One region of the Mycobacterium saskatchewanense genome, then DNA from elsewhere that is predicted to be linked to it. Evidence: predicted binding sites of a transcription regulator. Region 1 holds the regulator's gene; the other holds the start of a gene.
What was found. The regulator LexA, encoded in region 1, represses DNA repair genes until DNA is damaged. The targets are predictions, from matches to a motif close to CGAACANNTGTTCG.
Positions count from the first base shown of each region.

Region 1 (9,074 bases):
GAGCTGGCGGCCCTGGCCGAGACCGCCGGCTCCCAGGTGCTCGACGCCCTGATCCAGCGCCGCGACAAGCCGGACCCATCCACCTACATCGGTTCCGGCAAGGCCCAGGAGCTGCGCGAAGTGGTGCTGGCCACCGGCGCCGACACGGTCATCTGCGACGGCGAACTCTCGCCGGCCCAGCTGACCGCGCTGGAAAAGGCGGTCAAGGTCAAGGTCATCGACCGCACCGCGCTGATCCTCGACATCTTCGCTCAGCACGCCACGAGCCGGGAGGGCAAGGCGCAGGTGTCGCTGGCGCAAATGGAGTACATGCTGCCGCGGCTGCGCGGCTGGGGTGAGTCCATGTCACGTCAGGCCGGCGGTCGCGCCGGCGGCAGCGGCGGGGGAGTGGGCCTGCGTGGTCCCGGTGAGACCAAGATCGAGACGGACCGCCGCCGCATCCGCGAGCGGATGTCTAAGCTTCGCCGCGACATCAAGGACATGAAGCAGGTCCGCGACACCCAGCGCAGCCGCCGGCTGAGCAGCGAAGCGCCGTCGGTCGCGATCGTCGGCTACACCAACGCCGGCAAGTCCAGCCTGCTCAACGCGCTGACGGGTGCCGGGGTGCTGGTGCAGGACGCGCTGTTCGCGACCCTGGAACCCACCACCCGGCGCGCGGAGTTCTGCGACGGCCGCCCGTTCGTGCTCACCGATACCGTCGGGTTCGTCCGCCACCTGCCCACCCAACTGGTCGAGGCGTTCCGCTCCACGTTGGAGGAGGTCGTCGACGCCGACCTGCTGGTGCACGTGGTCGACGGCTCGGACGCCAACCCGCTGGCCCAGATCAACGCGGTCCGTCAGGTGATCTCCGACGTGATCGCCGACCACAAGGGGAATCCGCCACCCGAGCTGCTGGTGGTCAACAAGATCGATGCCGCGAGCGACCTGGCACTGGCCAAGCTTCGGCACGCGCTGCCGGAGGCGGTGTTCGTCTCCGCGCGCACCGGCGACGGAATCGAGGCTCTGCGCCGGCGCATGTCCGAACTCGTAGCCCCCAGTGACGCTGCCGTGGACGTGATGATCCCGTACGACCGGGGTGACCTGGTGGCGCGCCTGCACGCCGACGGGCGCGTGCAGCAGGAGGAGCACAGCGCCGACGGCACCCGGATCAAGGCGCTGGTGCCGGTGGCGCTGGCGGCCAACCTGCGGCAGTTCTCCGCGCACTGACCCGCGCGAGACCGGCAGCTGCACACACCCGTGGGGTGGGTCTGGGTGCAGTATCGCTGTCGCGCGAGACCCGCGCCCAGCCGGAGACCCAGCGAAGCCGCCCCGACCTGCCACCCCGCCGACCAACCGCCCGGTTGGTATATGTTGGGCGGCAGAGTCCCCATTCGCCGGAGGTCAGCCATGAGCGGTGCCGTCAAGTACCAGCGCACTCTTTTCGAGCCCGAGCACGAACTCTTCCGTGAGTCGTATCGGGCATTCCTCGAGCGCCACGTCGCCCCTTATCACGACGAATGGGAGAAGGCGAAGATCGTTGACCGCGGCGTGTGGCTCGAGGCGGGCAAACAGGGCTTCCTCGGCATGGCGGTGCCCGAAGAATACGGCGGCGGCGGCGACCCCGACTTCCGCTACAACACGATCATCACCGAGGAAACCACCGCCGGGCGTTACAGCGGAATCGGTTTCGGCTTGCACAACGACATCGTGGCGCCCTACCTTCTGGCCCTGGCCACCGAGGAGCAGAAACAGCGCTGGCTGCCCAAGTTCTGCACCGGCGAACTGATCACCGCGATCGCGATGACCGAGCCCGGAACCGGAAGCGACCTGCAGGGCATCAAGACGCGCGCGGTCAAGCAGGGTGACCACTACGTGCTCAACGGCTCAAAGACGTTCATTACCAACGGAATCAACGCCGATCTGGTGATCGTCGTCGCGCAGACCGATCCGGACAAAGGCGCGCAAGGCTTTTCGCTGCTCGTGGTCGAGCGCGGCATGGAAGGCTTCGAACGCGGCCGTCACCTGGACAAGGTTGGCCTCGATGCCCAGGACACGGCCGAATTGTCGTTCACCGACGTCAAGGTTCCGGCCGAGAACCTGCTCGGCCAGGAGGGCATGGGGTTCATCTATCTCATGCAGAACCTGCCGCAGGAACGCATCTCGATCGCCATCATGGCGGCCGCGGCCATGGAGCAGGTGCTCGAGGCGACCCTCCAATACACCAAGGAGCGCAAGGCGTTTGGCAAGCCGATCGGCAGTTTCCAGAACAGCCGTTTCGTGCTCGCCGAGTTGGCGACCGAAGCCACCGTGGTCCGCATCATGGTCGACGAATTCATCCGGCTGCACCTGGACAAGAAGCTGACGGCCGAGCAGGCCGCGATGGCCAAGTGGTACAGCACCGAAAAGCAGGTGCACCTGATCGACCGGTGTCTGCAGCTGCACGGCGGCTACGGGTACATGCGCGAATACCCCGTTGCCCGCGCCTATCTGGATGCGCGCGTGCAGACCATCTACGGCGGCACGACCGAAATCATGAAGGAGATCATCGGCCGCAGCCTCGGCGTCTGATCCGGCGGGGATTTCGCCCGGATTCAGCGCCTTTGGGTCGGGTTGACCCTCGCCCGGTAAGGCCGTTCACGTACCGTCGGCGCATGTGGTCCGCGTACGCCGATCGTGTGGTCGCGCACCGTCATGCGAGTGTCCGCGGCGTCTATTGGTGCGTCGGTGACCACGCGGCCATGGGGAAACCGCCATTGTCGGCGGCCGATGCGATAACCGAATCGGATCGGCGCGCAATCGGTTGGCCGCGATTCGGGCGCAGTCGTGCATCATTTCGACATCGGTGCGGTATCCGTTTTTGTACTATTTGTCATTTGACTTCGCATTTCTCTTCCTCAGGGGCAAAGTTGTGCGAGCCCGGTGGCGATGCGGGTCGTATAGGGATCGATTCCCGTTGGGGGGAGACGACCCGCTCGCCGGGTCTGCACGGAACGGGCGTGGTCGCATCCAGAGGCCGCGCCCGTCGGCTGGGAGGCTTGGTGAAAGGGCACAGAGGGCACATGCGCAGGCTGGTCGGAAGCGCGCTGGTCGGTTTGGTGACCACGGCGCTCGCCGCCGCATTGCTGGCGCCCGTGGCTCTGGCGTCGCCGATCGGTGACGCCGAGGCCGCCATCATGGCCGCCTGGGAGAAGGCCGGCGGCGACACCTCACCGCTCGGTGCCCGCAAGGGCGACGTCTACCCGGTCGGCGAGGGGTTCGCGCTGGACTTCGACGGCGGCAAGATGTTCTACACCACGGACACCGGCGCGAAGTTCGTCTTCGGGCCGATCCTCGACAAGTACGAGTCGCTGGGTGGTCCGGCCGGCAGCGACCTGGGCTTCCCGACCATCAACGAAGTGCCCGGCCTCGTCGGCCCGGACAGCCGGGTCGCGACGTTTTCGGCCAGCGATAGGCCGGTGATCTTCTGGACCGCCGAGCACGGCGCCTTCGTGGTGCGCGGCGCCATGAATGCCGCGTGGGACAAGCTCGGCAGCTCGGGTGGGGTGCTCGGCGCTCCGGTCGGCGACGAGACCTACCAAGGCGAGGTCACGTCGCAGAAGTTCAGCGGCGGGCAGGTGTCCTGGAATCGGCAGACCAAGCAGTTCACGACCGAGCCGGCGGGCCTGGGCGACCAGCTGAAGGGCCTGCAGGTCCCGATCGATCCGACGGCGGCCATCAACATGGCCTGGCGCGCGGCGGGCGGAACCACGGGTCCATTGGGCGCCAAGCAAGGTGGGCAGTACCCCATCGGCGGCGATGGGATCGCCCAGAACTTTGCCGGCGGCAAGGTGTTCTTCAGCCCGGCCACCGGCGCCAACGCCGTGGAGAGCAACGTCCTGACCAAGTACGAGTCGCTGGGCGGGCCGGTCGGCAGCGACCTGGGTTTTCCGGTGGGCAACGAATCCGACGGCGGCATCGGACCGGCCAGCCGGATCTGCACGTTTTCGGCGGCCGACAAGCCGGTGATCTTCTGGACTGCCGATCACGGCGCGTTCGTCGTGCGCGGGGCCATGAAGGTCGCGTGGGACAAGCTGCGCGGCGCGGCCGGCAAGCTGGGCGCGCCGGTCGGCGATCAGGCCCTCGACGGCGACGTGATCTCGCAGCAGTTCGCCGGCGGCAAGATTTCGTGGAACCGGTCGAAGAATACTTTCAGCACCGATCCGGCCAACTTGGCGCCGCTGCTGACCGGCCTGCAGGTGCCCGGGCAGAACCAGCCGAGCGGCGCGGCCGCGCCGCCGTCCCACGCCAAGAAGTTCACCTGGCATTCGTGGTGGCTGCTGGCGGCGGTTCCGGTGCTGGTGCTGATCGCGTTGTCGGTGCTGGTCGCGTTCGGGTGGCGCCGTCGCCGGGCCGCCCACGGCGCTGCGCCCTACCAGCCGGGGGGCGATGCGGACGTCGGCTACGACTCCGCCGTTGAGCCGCGCTGGGGACACGAGGAGGCCGACGTCTCCGGTGAGCATTACCCGCCCGGCGACGTCCACCCACCGGAAATTCACGAGCCGGCGCCGCGAGTCAGCTGGCGACGCGGCGGCGCAGCCGAGGTCGAGGGCGGTGCGCCGGACGCGGCGGAATATGGCCACTTCGAGAACGAATTCGGGGCCGAGGACCCCGATGCCGTGGACACCGACTCCATCCCGATCGTGTCGGACGGCGATCTGGACCAGGCCTACCCCGGCGCCGGCTACCCGGAGGCGGGTTATGCGGAGGACGAGGCCGCGGAGCATGCCGACGCAGACACCGACGAGGGCGGCTATCCGCCGGCCGAATACACCGAGGTCGCCCTGGCGGACGATCACGCGGCCGACGTGGACGAGGCGGGCGACTGGGCAAACCCGGACGCCGCCGGTCCGCACGCCGACACCGATCTCGTGACGCCGGAGGCGGCCGCACCCGACGCCGAGGTCTCCGGCGCCGTCAACCCGGTCGACGCCGGACCGGCCGGGGAGCCGACCACCGGACGGCACGCGGCCATCGAGGTCGACGGTGCCGACGACGATGCGGCCGCCTGGCCGATTGTGGCAGCCAACTCGGTCCCCGCCGGTCGACCGACGATCCACCTACCGCTGGACGACCCCTACCAGGTGCCCGACGGGTATCCGATCAAGGCCAACGCCAGCTTCGGCCTGTATTACACCCCGGGGAGCGCGCTCTACCACGACACGCTCGCCGAGATCTGGTTGGCCAACGAGGATGTCGCGCGGGCCAACGGGTTCATCAAGGCCGACTGACGGTCGCCGCGCAGAGGAGTCGACCGTCAGTCAGATCTTGCGAATCACCGTCACGACCTTGCCGAGCACCGTGGCGTCGTTGCCCGGAATGGGATCAAAGGCCGGATTGTGCGGCATCAGCCACACTTGGCCGCCGGCGCGCCTGAACGTCTTGACGGTGGCCTCGCCGTCGAGCATGGCCGCGACGATGTCGCCGTTGTCCGCGACATGCTGCTGCCGCACGACCACCCAGTCGCCGTCGCAGATCGCAGCCTCCACCATCGAGTCGCCGACCACCTTGAGCAGGAACAGCGTGCCCTCGCCGACCAGCTCACGCGGGAGCGGGAAGACGTCTTCGACGGCTTCCTCGGCGAGGATCGGGCCGCCGGCCGCGATGCGCCCGAGGACGGGGACGAACGTCGGTTCCGGCAGCGCGTCGGAACCGGCGACTTCGGTGGCCGGCGCCGCCACCTCGTCGTCGGCGCCGCGGACGTCGACCGCCCGCGGCCGATTCGGGTCGCGGCGCAAATAGCCTTTGCGTTCCAGCGTCCGCAGTTGGTGGGCCACCGACGAGGTCGACGTGAGGCCGACCGCATCGCCGATTTCCCGGATGCTCGGCGGGTAGCCGCGGCTGGTCACCGACGCACGAATGACATTGAGAATGGTGCGCTGACGTTCGGTCAGCGTTGAATCCAGAGACGGCGCACGGCCGCCCCGCGCCGCCGACGAGGTGTCGTTGCTGTCGCTCATGGCACTGAGGGTAACCGCCGCGCGACGAAGAATCAAACATGTGTTCGACTGGCGTGTCGTGCCGGAAACCCCCGGAAAACAACCCGCACGCACGCGAATCACAATGGTGTAACTCTTCGGCGTACCGGGTATCTCAACTCCATGCCAGTGATAGCGACCGACGAACTTGTCGGTGGAGTGATCTAGCGTTCTGCTCGTCCGACACGCTTCGCTCACATGTTCGGTTATCGAACACACAAGCGATACAGTGTCGAACACACGAGCGAGGCATAGTTGACCGGAGGACTTGCGATGACCATCACCCACACACTCTCGCCGCGTACCAGCAGCATGCGGCGCCCGGTCAACGGACCGGTGCAGGGCCAACGTTACGGCCGGGACGGGGTGGCCCGCTCCCGCCGCCCCGGCCCGGCGAGGCCGGCGGTCGCGCCGCCGAGCTATTACGGCACCGGCGTCCGGGTGTCGGCCGCGCCTCACCGCAGGCGGCCCGTGACGCTGGCGACCACCATCGGGCTGGCTGTAGTGGCCGGGCTGATCACGCTGTGGCTGGGCCTGGTGGCCAACGTGGGCGAGGCGCTCAACGGCAGCTCCCCGGCCGCGGCGGCGCATGTGCCGGATCGGCTCGCCGTCGTGCGTGTCGAGGGCGGGGAGTCCCTCGAGGACCTCGCTCACCGGGTGGCGCCGGACGCGCCGGAGCGTCAGGTAGTGCAGCGCATCCGTGAACTCAACGACCTCGGTTCACCGACGCTGGTCGCGGGTCAGACCCTGATCGCGCCCGTCGGTTGACGGCGTTGCGCCCGCGCGACCAAACCTGGTCCGCGCCAACGCCCCTCGATCCCGACCGCGACAGCCGTGCCCGGCGTACGGCTGCGTTGGCCGTGCATGGCCGGGCGCGGGTACGCTCGGGTTCTGCGATATCCGGTTGACAGCGCGGCGAAGGAGCGGTGATGCACTGTCCTTTCTGCCGCCACCCCGACTCTCGGGTGATCGACTCGCGCGAAACCGATGAGGGCCAAGCCATTCGGCGGCGCCGGGCGTGCCCAGAGTGTGGGCGCCGATTCACCACGGTCGAGACAGCCGTGCTGGCCGTGGTCAAGCGCAGCGGGGTCACCGAGCCCTTCAGCCGGGAGAAGGTCATCAGCGGTGTGCGTCGGGCGTGCCAAGGCCGCCAGGTCGACGACGACGCGCTGAACCTGCTGGCCCAGCAGGTCGAGGACACCGTGCGCGCCGCGGGGTCGCCGGAGATCCCCAGCCACGAGGTCGGCCTGGCGATCCTGGGGCCGCTGCGCGATCTGGACGAGGTGGCGTACCTGCGGTTCGCGTCGGTGTATCGCTCCTTCTCGTCCGCGGAAGACTTCGAGCGCGAGATCAAGGCGCTCCGCGAGCAGCGCAAGGTAACCACCCCGAGCTGACCGGTTCCGGCCCCGGCGCGGCTAGTGTTTTTCGCATGCCCATCGACTTGCATCCGGACCTTGCGTCGTTGGCGCCCCTGCTGGGCACCTGGACCGGTCGGGGAGCCGGCAAGTACCCGACGATCCAGCCGTTCGACTATCTCGAAGAAGTCGTTTTCTCCCACGTCGGCAAGCCGTTTCTGGCGTACGGGCAAAAGACCCGGGCGGTGGCCGACGGCAAACCCCTGCACGCCGAGACCGGCTACCTCCGCGTGCCGCGGCCCGGCCACATCGAATTGGTCCTTGCCCACCCGAGCGGCATCACCGAGATCGAGGTCGGCACGTATTCGGCCACCGGCGGCCGCATCGACATGGAGCTGTCGACCACCTCGATCGGGCTGACCCCGACCGCCAAAGAGGTGACCGCGCTGAGTCGTTCCTTCCGCGTCGACGACGATCAGCTGTCGTACACCGTGCGGATGGCCGCCGTCGGCCAACCCCTGCAGGACCACCTCGCCGCGGTGCTGCACCGAGGGCACTGAACGCCAGTCGTCGGTGGCCGGCGCGCTCGCCGGCGACTCGCCCTGAAAAAGCTCAGGTGGCGCTGCGCTCGTCGGACCCCATCGCGTTCAGGACGGCGACGCGGGTGGGGGCGGGGCCGGTGACGGTCTTCTCGCCGCCACCGGTGCGCAGCAGTTCCCGCAGGGCGCCCTGGTTGTATTCGGCGGGTTCGGTGGTGTCGATGAAACGCTGCACGACATCGATGAAGCGGGCCGGGTCGTCGTGGAATGGGAAATGGCCGGAATCCTCGAAGATCTCGAGGCGCGAGCCCGGCATTGCGGCGTGCGCCATCCACGCGTGCCGGACCGGTACCACCGAGTCCTTGGCGCCCCAGACGATTTGCACCGGGATGGCCTCGGTCAGATAGCAGCGATCCAGCATGGTGACGATCTGCCCGCGCCAGTCCACCACCGCCCGCAGTGTCCGGCTGAACGCCGCCGAGGCCGTCGGTTCGGGCAGGTCGTCGAGGATCCGGAGCATGTTGGGCAGGTCGCGGCCCAGCCCGGAGCTGCCCAGCATGGTGCCCAGCACCCGTCCGAAGACCTGAACCGCCGGCAGCACCAGGGGCAGTCGCAACAGCGCGAGCGCCTCACTGCCCATCGGCAGGGAGGCGCATCGCAGCACGAAGTTCACGTCCTTGGTGACGCCGCCGGCGCCGACCAGGATCAGCCGCTCCACCAGATGCGGGAACTGGTAGGCGAACTGCATCGCGACCCCGCCGCCGAGGGAATGGCCGATGATGGTCGCGCGCTCGATGTCCAGGACGCTGAGCAGGTCCCGCATCCCGTTCGCGTAGGCGGCGATTGAGTAGTCGGCGCGGGGCTTGTCGGACCGCCCGTGGCCCAGCAGATCGGGGGCGATCACGGTGAACCGCTGAGCGAGCTTGGCCTGCACGGCATTCCACGTGGTCGAGTTGTCCCCGATGCCGTGGATCAACAGGATCGCCGGGCCGGAGCCGGCGATCCGGTAGGCCCGCTTATAGCCGTGGATGGTGCGGAACTCCAGCGTGGGCGCGGTCACTTCGCGCACCGGGCGGAGCTTGGCTTTGCTCTTCCGCTCGGTCATCTCGCGCACCTTTTTAGTCGGGCCGGGTGTCGGGCCGGGCCATGGCCATTCAATCGAGCAACGGATCAATCAACGATCGGGC
Region 1 covers NZ_AP022573.1:5,871,167-5,880,240, forward strand. The annotation lists gene hflX (GTPase HflX) at 1-1,206, shown strand, start outside; gene G6N56_RS27635 (acyl-CoA dehydrogenase family protein) at 1,387-2,547, shown strand; gene G6N56_RS27640 (LGFP repeat-containing protein) at 3,039-5,246, shown strand; gene lexA (transcriptional repressor LexA) at 5,277-5,975, opposite strand; gene G6N56_RS27650 (LysM peptidoglycan-binding domain-containing protein) at 6,267-6,761, shown strand; gene nrdR (transcriptional regulator NrdR) at 6,923-7,387, shown strand; gene G6N56_RS27660 (peroxynitrite isomerase) at 7,423-7,908, shown strand; gene G6N56_RS27665 (alpha/beta fold hydrolase) at 7,961-8,992, opposite strand.

Region 2 (9,074 bases), 980 kb from region 1:
TCGCGCCGACGCGAGCGTCCCCCTCGCCGAGCGTGAAGGCACGGCGAGGATTCGGCCGATTTTTCGCCGTGGTTTCACGCTCGGCGAAGGCATGAAGGGCATCACCGGAAGTCGCGCGACTTCGATCCGACCGCCAGGGTGATGCGGCCGAGACGCTCGGCGACGACGGTGACCGCGCCGCTGGCGTTCTGCAGCTGGCCCCGGACGAGCAGCGCCGGTGCCGCGTTCGCCAGCTTGCGGTGCCGCGCCCACACCCCCGGTGTGCAGAGCACGTTGACCATGCCGGTCTCGTCCTCGAGGTTCAAAAACGTCACCCCCTGGGCCGTCCCGGGCCGCTGCCGGTGGGTCACCGCGCCCGCGATCAGCACGCGGTCGCCGTCGGGCACACCGAGCAGCTTCTCGGCGGGTAGCACGCCCAGCGCGTCCAGGTCTTCCCGCAGGAACTGCGTCGGGTAGCTGTCCGGGGAGACGCCGGTGGCCCACACGTCGGCGGCGGCCAGCTCCAGCTCGCTCATCCCCGGCAGCGCCGGGATGTGCGACGACGAGCCCACCCCCGGCAACCGGTCCGGCCGCTGGGTGGCGGCCGCGCCGGCCGCCCACAGCCCCTCCCGCCGGGACATGCCGAAGCACGCGAAGGCCCCGGCCGTCGCCAGCGCCTCGGTCTGCGGGACGGACAGTTGCAGCCGGGCGGTCAGATCCAGCAGAGAAGCGAACGGCCCGTTGGCCTTTCGCTCGTCCACCAGCCGCTCGGCCAGGTCGTCGCCGATGTGACGAACGGCGCCCAACCCCAGGCGGACCTCGGTTCCCGCGTTCTGCAGCGTGGCGTGCACCAGGCTGGCGTTGACGTCCGGGCCGTGCACCGTCACGCCGTGCCGGCGCGCGTCGGCCACCAGCGACTGCGGCGAATAGAAGCCCATCGGCTGCGCCCGCAGCAGCGCCGCGCAGAACGCCGCCGGGTGGTGCAGCTTGAACCACGACGAATAGAACACCAGCGACGCGAAGGACAAGGCGTGGCTCTCCGGAAAGCCGAAGTTGGCGAAGGCCTCCAGCTTTTCGTAGGTCCGGTCGATCACCTCGTCGGGGGCGCCGTGCAGCGCGCGCATACCGTCGTAGAACCGCCCGCGCAGCCGCCGCATGCGTTCGGTCGAACGCTTGGAGCCCATGGCACGCCGCAGCTGGTCGGCCTCGGCGGCGGAAAAGCCGGCGCAGTCGACCGCGAGCTGCATCAGCTGCTCCTGAAAGAGCGGCACCCCCAGCGTCTTTCGCAGCGCCGGCTCCATCGACGGGTGATCGTAGACGACCGGGTCCAGGCCGTTGCGCCGCCGGATGTAGGGGTGCACCGACCCGCCCTGGATGGGCCCGGGACGGATCAGCGCGACCTCGACGACGAGGTCGTAGAAGATTCGCGGCTTCAACCTCGGCAACGTCGCCATCTGCGCGCGCGACTCCACCTGGAACACGCCGACGGAATCGGCGCGGGCCAGCATCTCGTACACCGCCGGCTCGGACAGGTCGAGCCGGGCCAGGTCCACCTCGATCCCCTTGTGCTCGCCCACCAGGTCGATGGCGTAATGCAGCGCCGAAAGCATGCCCAGCCCGAGCAGGTCGAACTTCACCAAACCGATGGCCGCGCAGTCGTCCTTGTCCCACTGCAACACGCTGCGGTTCTCCATGCGCGCCCATTCCACCGGGCAGACGTCGGCTATCGGGCGATCGCAGATCACCATGCCGCCGGAGTGAATGCCCATGTGCCGCGGCAGGTTCCGGATCTGGTTGGCCAAATCGACGACCTGCGGCGGGATGCCCTCGACGTCCGGCGAGTCGGCCAGGCCGTTCCAGTGGCTGATCTGCTTGCTCCAGGCGTCCTGCTGGCCCTGCGAGAAGCCCAGGGCGCGGGCCATGTCGCGCACCGCGATCCGGCCCCGGTAGGTGATGACGTTGGCGACCTGGGCGGCGTAGTCGCGGCCGTACTTGTCGTAGACGTACTGGATGACCTTTTCGCGCTGGTCGGATTCGATGTCCATGTCGATGTCGGGCGGCCCGTCGCGGGCCGGCGACAGGAACCGCTCGAACAGCAGCTCGTTGGCCACCGGGTCGACGGCGGTGACGCCCAGGGCGTAGCAGACCGCGGAATTCGCCGCCGAGCCCCTGCCCTGGCACAGGATGTTGTTCTCCCGGCAGAACCGGGCGATGTCGTGGACCACCAGGAAATATCCCGGAAAGGTCAGCTGCGCAATGATTTTCAGCTCGTGCTCGATCTGGGCGTAGGCCCGCGGCGCGGCATCGGCGGGGCCGTAGCGGGCACGCGCCCCCGCCATCGTCAGCTGCCGCAAAAAGCTGTCCTCGGTGTGCCCGGCGGGCACCTCGAACGGCGGCAGCTGGGGTGCGATGAGCGCCAGCCCGAACGCGCACCGCTCGCCGAGCTCGGCCGCGGCGCTCACCGCCTCGGGGCACCACGCGAACAGCCGGGCCATCTCCTCGCCGGACCGCAGGTGCGCGCCGCCCAGCGGGGCCAGCCACCCGGCGGCCGAGTCCAGGGACTCCCGGGCCCGGATGGCGCCCATCGCCATGGCCAGCCGGCCGCGCGACGGCCCGGCGAAGTGCGCGCCGGTGGTCGCGACCACGCCCACACCGAAGCGCGGTGCGAGGGCGGCCAGCGCCGCGTTGCGTTCGTCGTCGAGCGGGTGACCGTGATGGCTCAACTCGACGCTGACCCGCCCGGCGCCGAACCGGTCCACCAGGTCGGCCAGCGCACGCTCCGCCGCGTCTGGTCCCCCGCTGCAAAGCGCTTGGCGCACATGGCCTTTGCGGCATCCGGTCAGGATGTGCCAGTGCCCTCCGGCGGCCTCGGTCAGCGCGTCGATGTCGTAGCGCGGCTTGCCCTTCTCGCCGCCGGCCAGGTGCGCCGCGGCCAGTTGCCGCGACAGCCGCCGGTAGCCCTCCGGGCCGCGGGCCAGCACCAGCAGGTGCGGACCGGGCGGATCCGGCGTCTCGGTGCGGGCACCACGCCCCAAAGACAGCTCGGCCCCGAACACGGTGCGCATCTCGAGCTCGGCGGCCGCCTCCGCGAACCGGACCGCCCCGTACAGCCCGTCGTGATCGGTCAGCGCGAGGGCACGCAGGTCCAGCCGGGCGGCCTCCTCGACGAGTTCCTCCGGGGTGCTGGCCCCGTCCAGGAAGCTGAACGCCGAATGCGCATGCAGCTCGGCATACGAAACGGAACGAACGATGGACGAACGGGCCGCCCGGCCGCGTGCCGGCGGTTGATACGCCGCGCGCTTGGGGGACAGCGGGGCGTCCTCCCCGACCACGGGTGGCTCGCCGGCATGGCGCGGCTTGCCGTCGAGCACCCGTTCCATTTCCGCCCAGCTCGGCGGCCCGTTAAACCAGCCCACCCCCGCGAGTGTATCGAATACATGTTCGACTCACACCCAATATGTTAAACGCATCGTCAACTTCCAAACACGTTCTTAACGTGCCCGGTCTACCGCCGGGCACCTCGTTACCAGATACTGGTACGGGTGCGAAAAGCGACAGCGGGGGGCTGGGCATGGCACAGCTGAGGACCCTCGACACGGCGTTCCTGCGGGCCCACGACCCCGACCAGCGCGCGAGCCTGGCGATCGGGGCGGTCGCGATCGTCGACGGCGCCATCCCCCGCCCGGAGGAACTCAAACGCCTTCTGGCCGAACGGGTTACCTCGATACCGCACTACGCGCAGCTGCTGCGGGCGCCGGATCTCGACTGGGTAGACCACCCGAACTTCGCCCTGACCGACCACCTGCACCACGCGGCCGTCGCCCGCCCCGGCGGTGACGCCGAACTGTCCCGGGCCGTGGCGCGGGCCCTCGAACGCCCCCTGGACCTGAGCCGGCCACCGTGGGAGTGCTGGGTGATTCAGGGCCTGCGCGGCAATCGGTGGGCCATCGTCCTGAAGGTGCACCACTGCCTGGCCGACGGCCACTCCGCGGCGCACCTGCTCGCCCGCCTGTGCGACGACGCCGACGGCGAAGCGTTCGATGACGTTGCCCCGAAACCGGTTTCGGCCCCGACGAGGGAGACACCGGGCTGGACGCCGGCCCTCGTCGCGCTGCGGCGCGCCTCCGCGCTGACCGGCGCGCTCGCCGGTGCCGCGCTGCCCATGTGGCCGGGCCCCCGGGCCGCCGGGGCTCGTGGCGGAGCCACCCCGCGCCGCTACCGCTCGGTGCGGGTGCCGATCGCCGACGTCGACACCGTCTGCCGCAAGTTCGGCGTGACCGCCGACGACGTGGCGCTGGCCGCCCTCACCGAGGGCTTCCGGGCGGCGCTGCTTGGCCGCGGCGAACAGCCGCGCGCGGATTCGCTGCGCACCCTGGCGCCCCTGCGGGCAGGGCCGACGCAATCGGCGATGTTGTCGCACCTACCCGTCGAGCACGACGACCCGGTGCAGCGGCTGCGCAGCGTGCACCGCCGGCGGCGGGCGAGCGAAACCGGCCTGCCAGAACCGGGCGGAATCCTGGAATCGGCGCTCAACTTGATACCGAACCCGTTGCGGACCAACCTTTTCCAGCTGCTTGCGCGCCTGCCCCAGCGCGGCATCGTGAGCCTGGCAACCAGCGCGCCGGGACCCCGCCGGCAGCTGAGGCTGATGGGCCGGACGATGGAGCGCCTGCTGCCCATCCCACCGACGGCCGCGCAGCTGACCACCGGCGTCGCCGTGCTCAGTTACGGCGACGAGCTGGTGTTCGGCATCACGGCCGATGACGACGCCCCCTACGACGTCAAGCAGTTGGTGGCCGGGATCGAACTGGGCATGGAGCGGCTGGTCGCGCTGAGCCAGGACTCGGTGCTGCTGTTCGGCGACGAACACCGGCGCAGGCGCGCGCTCCGGGAGCGCGCGCGACTGGCGGGGCATCCGTCCGCGTCGGGGCAGGCGCGTCGCTGACCCGACCCCGGCACCGTCGAGCCCCGTGAGAAGGTGGGGCGTGCGCAAATCCGGCCCGGTCACCATCGATGCGCGCCGCCATGACGCGGTGCTGTTCGACCCCGGCGCCGTGGTGTCGCCCGGGGGCGGCGCGGTCGATTCCGCGCTGGCACTCGCCCGGCGTTTGCGCCAGGCCGGGGTCGGCGCCGGGGTGTTCTCGGCGGATCCGGAATGCCGGGCCGCCCTCGCATCGGCGGGCGAACTGTTCACCGCGGTCGCCGGCGGCCCGGTGCAAGCGGCCGCCGAACTGAACGTCCGGCCGGGCCGATGCGCCGTCGCCGCGACCGATGCGTCCGGGGTCGGCGCCGCGCGCGACGGCGGGTTCGCGCTGGTGATCGGCGTCGGCCGCCCGGGGCGCCGGAAGGCGCTGGAAGCCGCCGGCGCCGACGAGGTCGTCACCGACCTGAACGAAGTCACCGTGCGGACCGGGAACCGGCGGATGTCGCAGCTCCCGGACGCGTTGCATGCCGAGGGCCTGGGGGGCGGGCATCCGGCGGTGTTCTACGACTTCGACGGCACGCTGTCCGACATCGTTAACGATCCCGACGCGGCGACGCTCGTCGCCGGGGCGGGCGAGGCTCTGCGGCGGCTGGCCGCGCAGTGCCCGGTCGCGGTGCTGTCCGGCCGCGACCTCGCCGACGTGACCAGGCGCGTCGGCCTCCCGGGCATCTGGTACGCCGGCAGCCACGGCTTCGAGCTGACCGCGCCCGACGGGACGCACCACCAGAACGAGGCCGCCGCGGCCGCCATCCCGGTGCTGGAACAGGCGGCCGCCGAGCTGCGTGAGCGGCTTGGCTCGATCCCGGGAATCGTGGTGGAGCACAAGCGTTTCGGCGTCGCCGTGCACTATCGCAACGCCGCCCGCGACCGGGTCGGCGAAGTGGCGGCGGCGGTCCGCGCGGCCGGCCGCCGCGACCAACTTCGGGTGACCACCGGCCGCGAGGTCATCGAGCTGCGCCCCGACATCGACTGGGACAAGGGAAAGACGCTGCGCTGGGTGATGGACCACCTGACGCAGGACACCGCCGGCTTGCTGGTGCCGATCTATCTGGGCGACGACATCACCGACGAGGACGCGTTCGACGCGGTGCGCGCGGGACCCGTCGTCGGCGTGCCGATTGTCGTGCGGCACACCGACGACGGCGACCGGGCCACCGCGGCGCAGTTCGCGCTGGACAACCCGGCGCAGGCCGCCGAGTTCACCGACCGGCTGGCGCGCCAGCTCAGCGCGGCCTGACGCTCAGCCCTGCACGTACTCCACCGCCCCGTCGTCGAGCACCACGCGCGCATCGGAACCGTCGGCGGCAGAAGCCTCCGTGCGGAAGACCGCCTTGCCCGGTTCGGTGCGCCAGATCAGCGTCGTCAGCGTCTCGCCGGGGAACACCGGCGAGCTGAACCGCGCGGCGATCGAGGTGACGTTGGCCGCCACCCCCTGGCCGAGCTCGGCGACCAGCGCGCGGCCCGCGACGCCGTAGCTGCACAGGCCGTGCAGGATCGGCTTGGGGAACCCGGCCATTTCCCGGGCGAACCACGGGTCGCTGTGCAGCGGGTTGCGGTCACCGGACAGCCGGTAGATCAGCGCCTGGTCCTCGCGGGTGGGCAGCGGGACGCGGGCGTCGGGCTCGCGGTCGGGGAACTCCGGCGCCACCGGACGCTGGCCCGGCTGGCCGCCGAACCCGCCCTCGCCCCGGATCACCAGCGTGGTGAGCGTCTCGGCGACGAGTTCCCCGGAGTCCGGGTCGGTGCCGCGGCCGCGCAGCATCAGGATCGCGTTCTTGCCCTCCCCCTTGTCCTGGATGTCGGCGACCTCGGAGACCACCGACAGCTTCCCCGCCGGCGGCAGCGGCGCGTGCAACCGGACGGCCTGCGACCCGTGCAGCAGCATGGCCCAGTTGAACGAGCCGACCTTGCCCGCCGCCCCGAACGCCGGGCAGCAGATCACCGCGTACGTCGGCAACACCTGCTGGGTGATGCCGTGGCTGTTCTCCGTGGTGAACGACAGGTCGTCGAGCCCGGCGCCGACACCGAGCGCGTAAAGCAGCGTCTCCCGGTCCGTCCATTCGAACAACATCGGCTCCGTGACGGCGCCGACGGCGCTCGGGTCAATGGCCATGGGGTCTCCTTCCAAGCATTTTCTCCGACGCAACCATCGCAAACCCTTCCCAGCGACGCCCTCCGCAGGGCAGGCTATCGCCATGCGCAAGGGGAGCAGGAGCGGGAAGGCATTCAAGGGACTGGCCGTGCTCGCCGCGGCGGTCGTCGTCGGCGCCTGCGGCGGATCGCCTCAGGTGCGCAGCATCACGGTGACATTCATCCGGCATGCGGAGTCGGAGGCCAACGCCAGCGGCACCCTCGACACCTCCGTTCCGGGCCCGGGCCTCAGCCCCACCGGCCAGGGCGAGGCCCAGCAGCTGGCGCACGCCCGGCACGATTTCGACGCCGTCTACGCCTCCACCATGACGCGGACCCAGCAGACCGCGGCGCCGCTGGCCGCCGAACTCGGCAAACAGGTCGAGGTGCTGCAGGGCATCCAGGAGATCAACGCCGGCTGGTTCGAAGGCAAGCCGGTCTCGATGTCCCCGTCGACATACCTGCTCGCGCCCGCGGACTGGCTCAACGGCGACCTGCAGGACAGCATTCCGGGGTCGATCTCCGGCAAGGAGTTCAACCAACAGTTCACCGCCGCCGTCAACAAGGTCTACAACAGCGGCCACAGCAAGCCGGTGGTGTTCTCGCACAAGTTCGCCATCGAGTACTGGACCCTGCTGAACGCGAGAAACGCCAGGGACACCCTGGCCAGCAGCCACCCGCTGCCCAACGTCGGCCGCGTGGTGATCAACGGCAACCCGGCGACCGGCTGGACGCTGGTCGAATGGGACGGCATCCGCAACTTCGACAGCTGACCCGCCGCGGGGACGGTTGACCGGGCGGCCGCCAGCCGCGACGATGGCTGGATGCGCTATATCGTTACCGGCGGTACCGGGTTTATCGGGCGCCGGGTCGTGTCCCGCCTGCTGGACACCCGGCCCGGCGCCGAGGTGCACGTCCTCGTCCGCCGCCCGTCCCTGGGCCGCTTCGAACGACTGGCCGTCGACTGGGGCGACCGGGTCAAGCCGCTGGTCGGCGAGCTGCCGGGTCTGACGGTGAACGACGAGACGCTCGCCGAGCTGGGCGGCCCCGAGGGGCGGGTGGACCACGTCGTGCACTGCGCCGCCGTCTACGACATCACCGCCGGCGAGGCCGAGCAGCGCGCCACCAACGTCGAGGGCACCCGGGCCGTCGTCGACCTGGCGCGGCGCCTCGACGCGACGCTGCACCACGTCTCGTCGATCGCCGTCGCCGGCGACTTCGCCGGTGAGTACACCGAGGATGACTTCGACGTGGGCCAGCGGCTGCCGACCCCGTACCACCGGACGAAGTTCGAGGCCGAGGCGCTGGTGCGGTCGGCGCCCGGGCTGCGCTACCGCGTCTACCGGCCGGCGGTCGTGGTCGGCGATTCGCACACGGGCGAGATGGACAAGGTCGACGGCCCGTACTACTTCTTCGGCGTGCTGGCCAAGCTGGCGGCGCTGCCGTCGTTGACACCCATGCTGCTGCCCGACACCGGGCGCACCAACATCGTCCCGGTCGACTACGTCGTCGCCGCGCTGGTCGAGCTCATGCACGCCGACGGCTCGGACGGGCGCACCTTTCACCTCACGGCACCGAAGACCATCGGATTGCGCGGCATCTACCGCGGCGTCGCGAAGACGGCCGGGCTGCCGCCGCTGCGCGGGTCGCTGCCGGGATCGGTGGCCGCCCCGGTGCTGAAGGCGCGCGGGCGCGCGCGGGTGCTGCGCAACATGGCCGCCACCCAGCTCGGAATACCCGCCGAGATTTTCGACGTGGTCGACCTCATGCCGACGTTCGTCAGCGACGAGACCCGAAAGGCGCTGCGCGGCACCGGCATCGAGGTCCCCGACTTCGCCGCCTACGCCCCCCGGCTGTGGCGGTACTGGGCCGAGCACCTCGATCCCGATCGCGCCCGCCGCGACGACCCGGCGGGACCGCTGCGCGGCCGGCACGTCATCGTCACCGGCGCCTCCAGCGGCATCGGCCGGGCGTCGGCCAT
Region 2 covers NZ_AP022573.1:4,891,501-4,900,574, reverse strand. The annotation lists gene G6N56_RS23185 (error-prone DNA polymerase) at 102-3,395, opposite strand; gene G6N56_RS23180 (wax ester/triacylglycerol synthase domain-containing protein) at 3,551-4,924, shown strand; gene otsB (trehalose-phosphatase) at 4,965-6,200, shown strand; gene G6N56_RS23170 (MaoC family dehydratase) at 6,204-7,076, opposite strand; gene G6N56_RS23165 (histidine phosphatase family protein) at 7,159-7,866, shown strand; gene G6N56_RS23160 (SDR family oxidoreductase) at 7,918-9,074, shown strand, end outside.
Region 2: a site for LexA is predicted at 3,410-3,423, ahead of G6N56_RS23185 (error-prone DNA polymerase). Genes of this name have one in related genera too.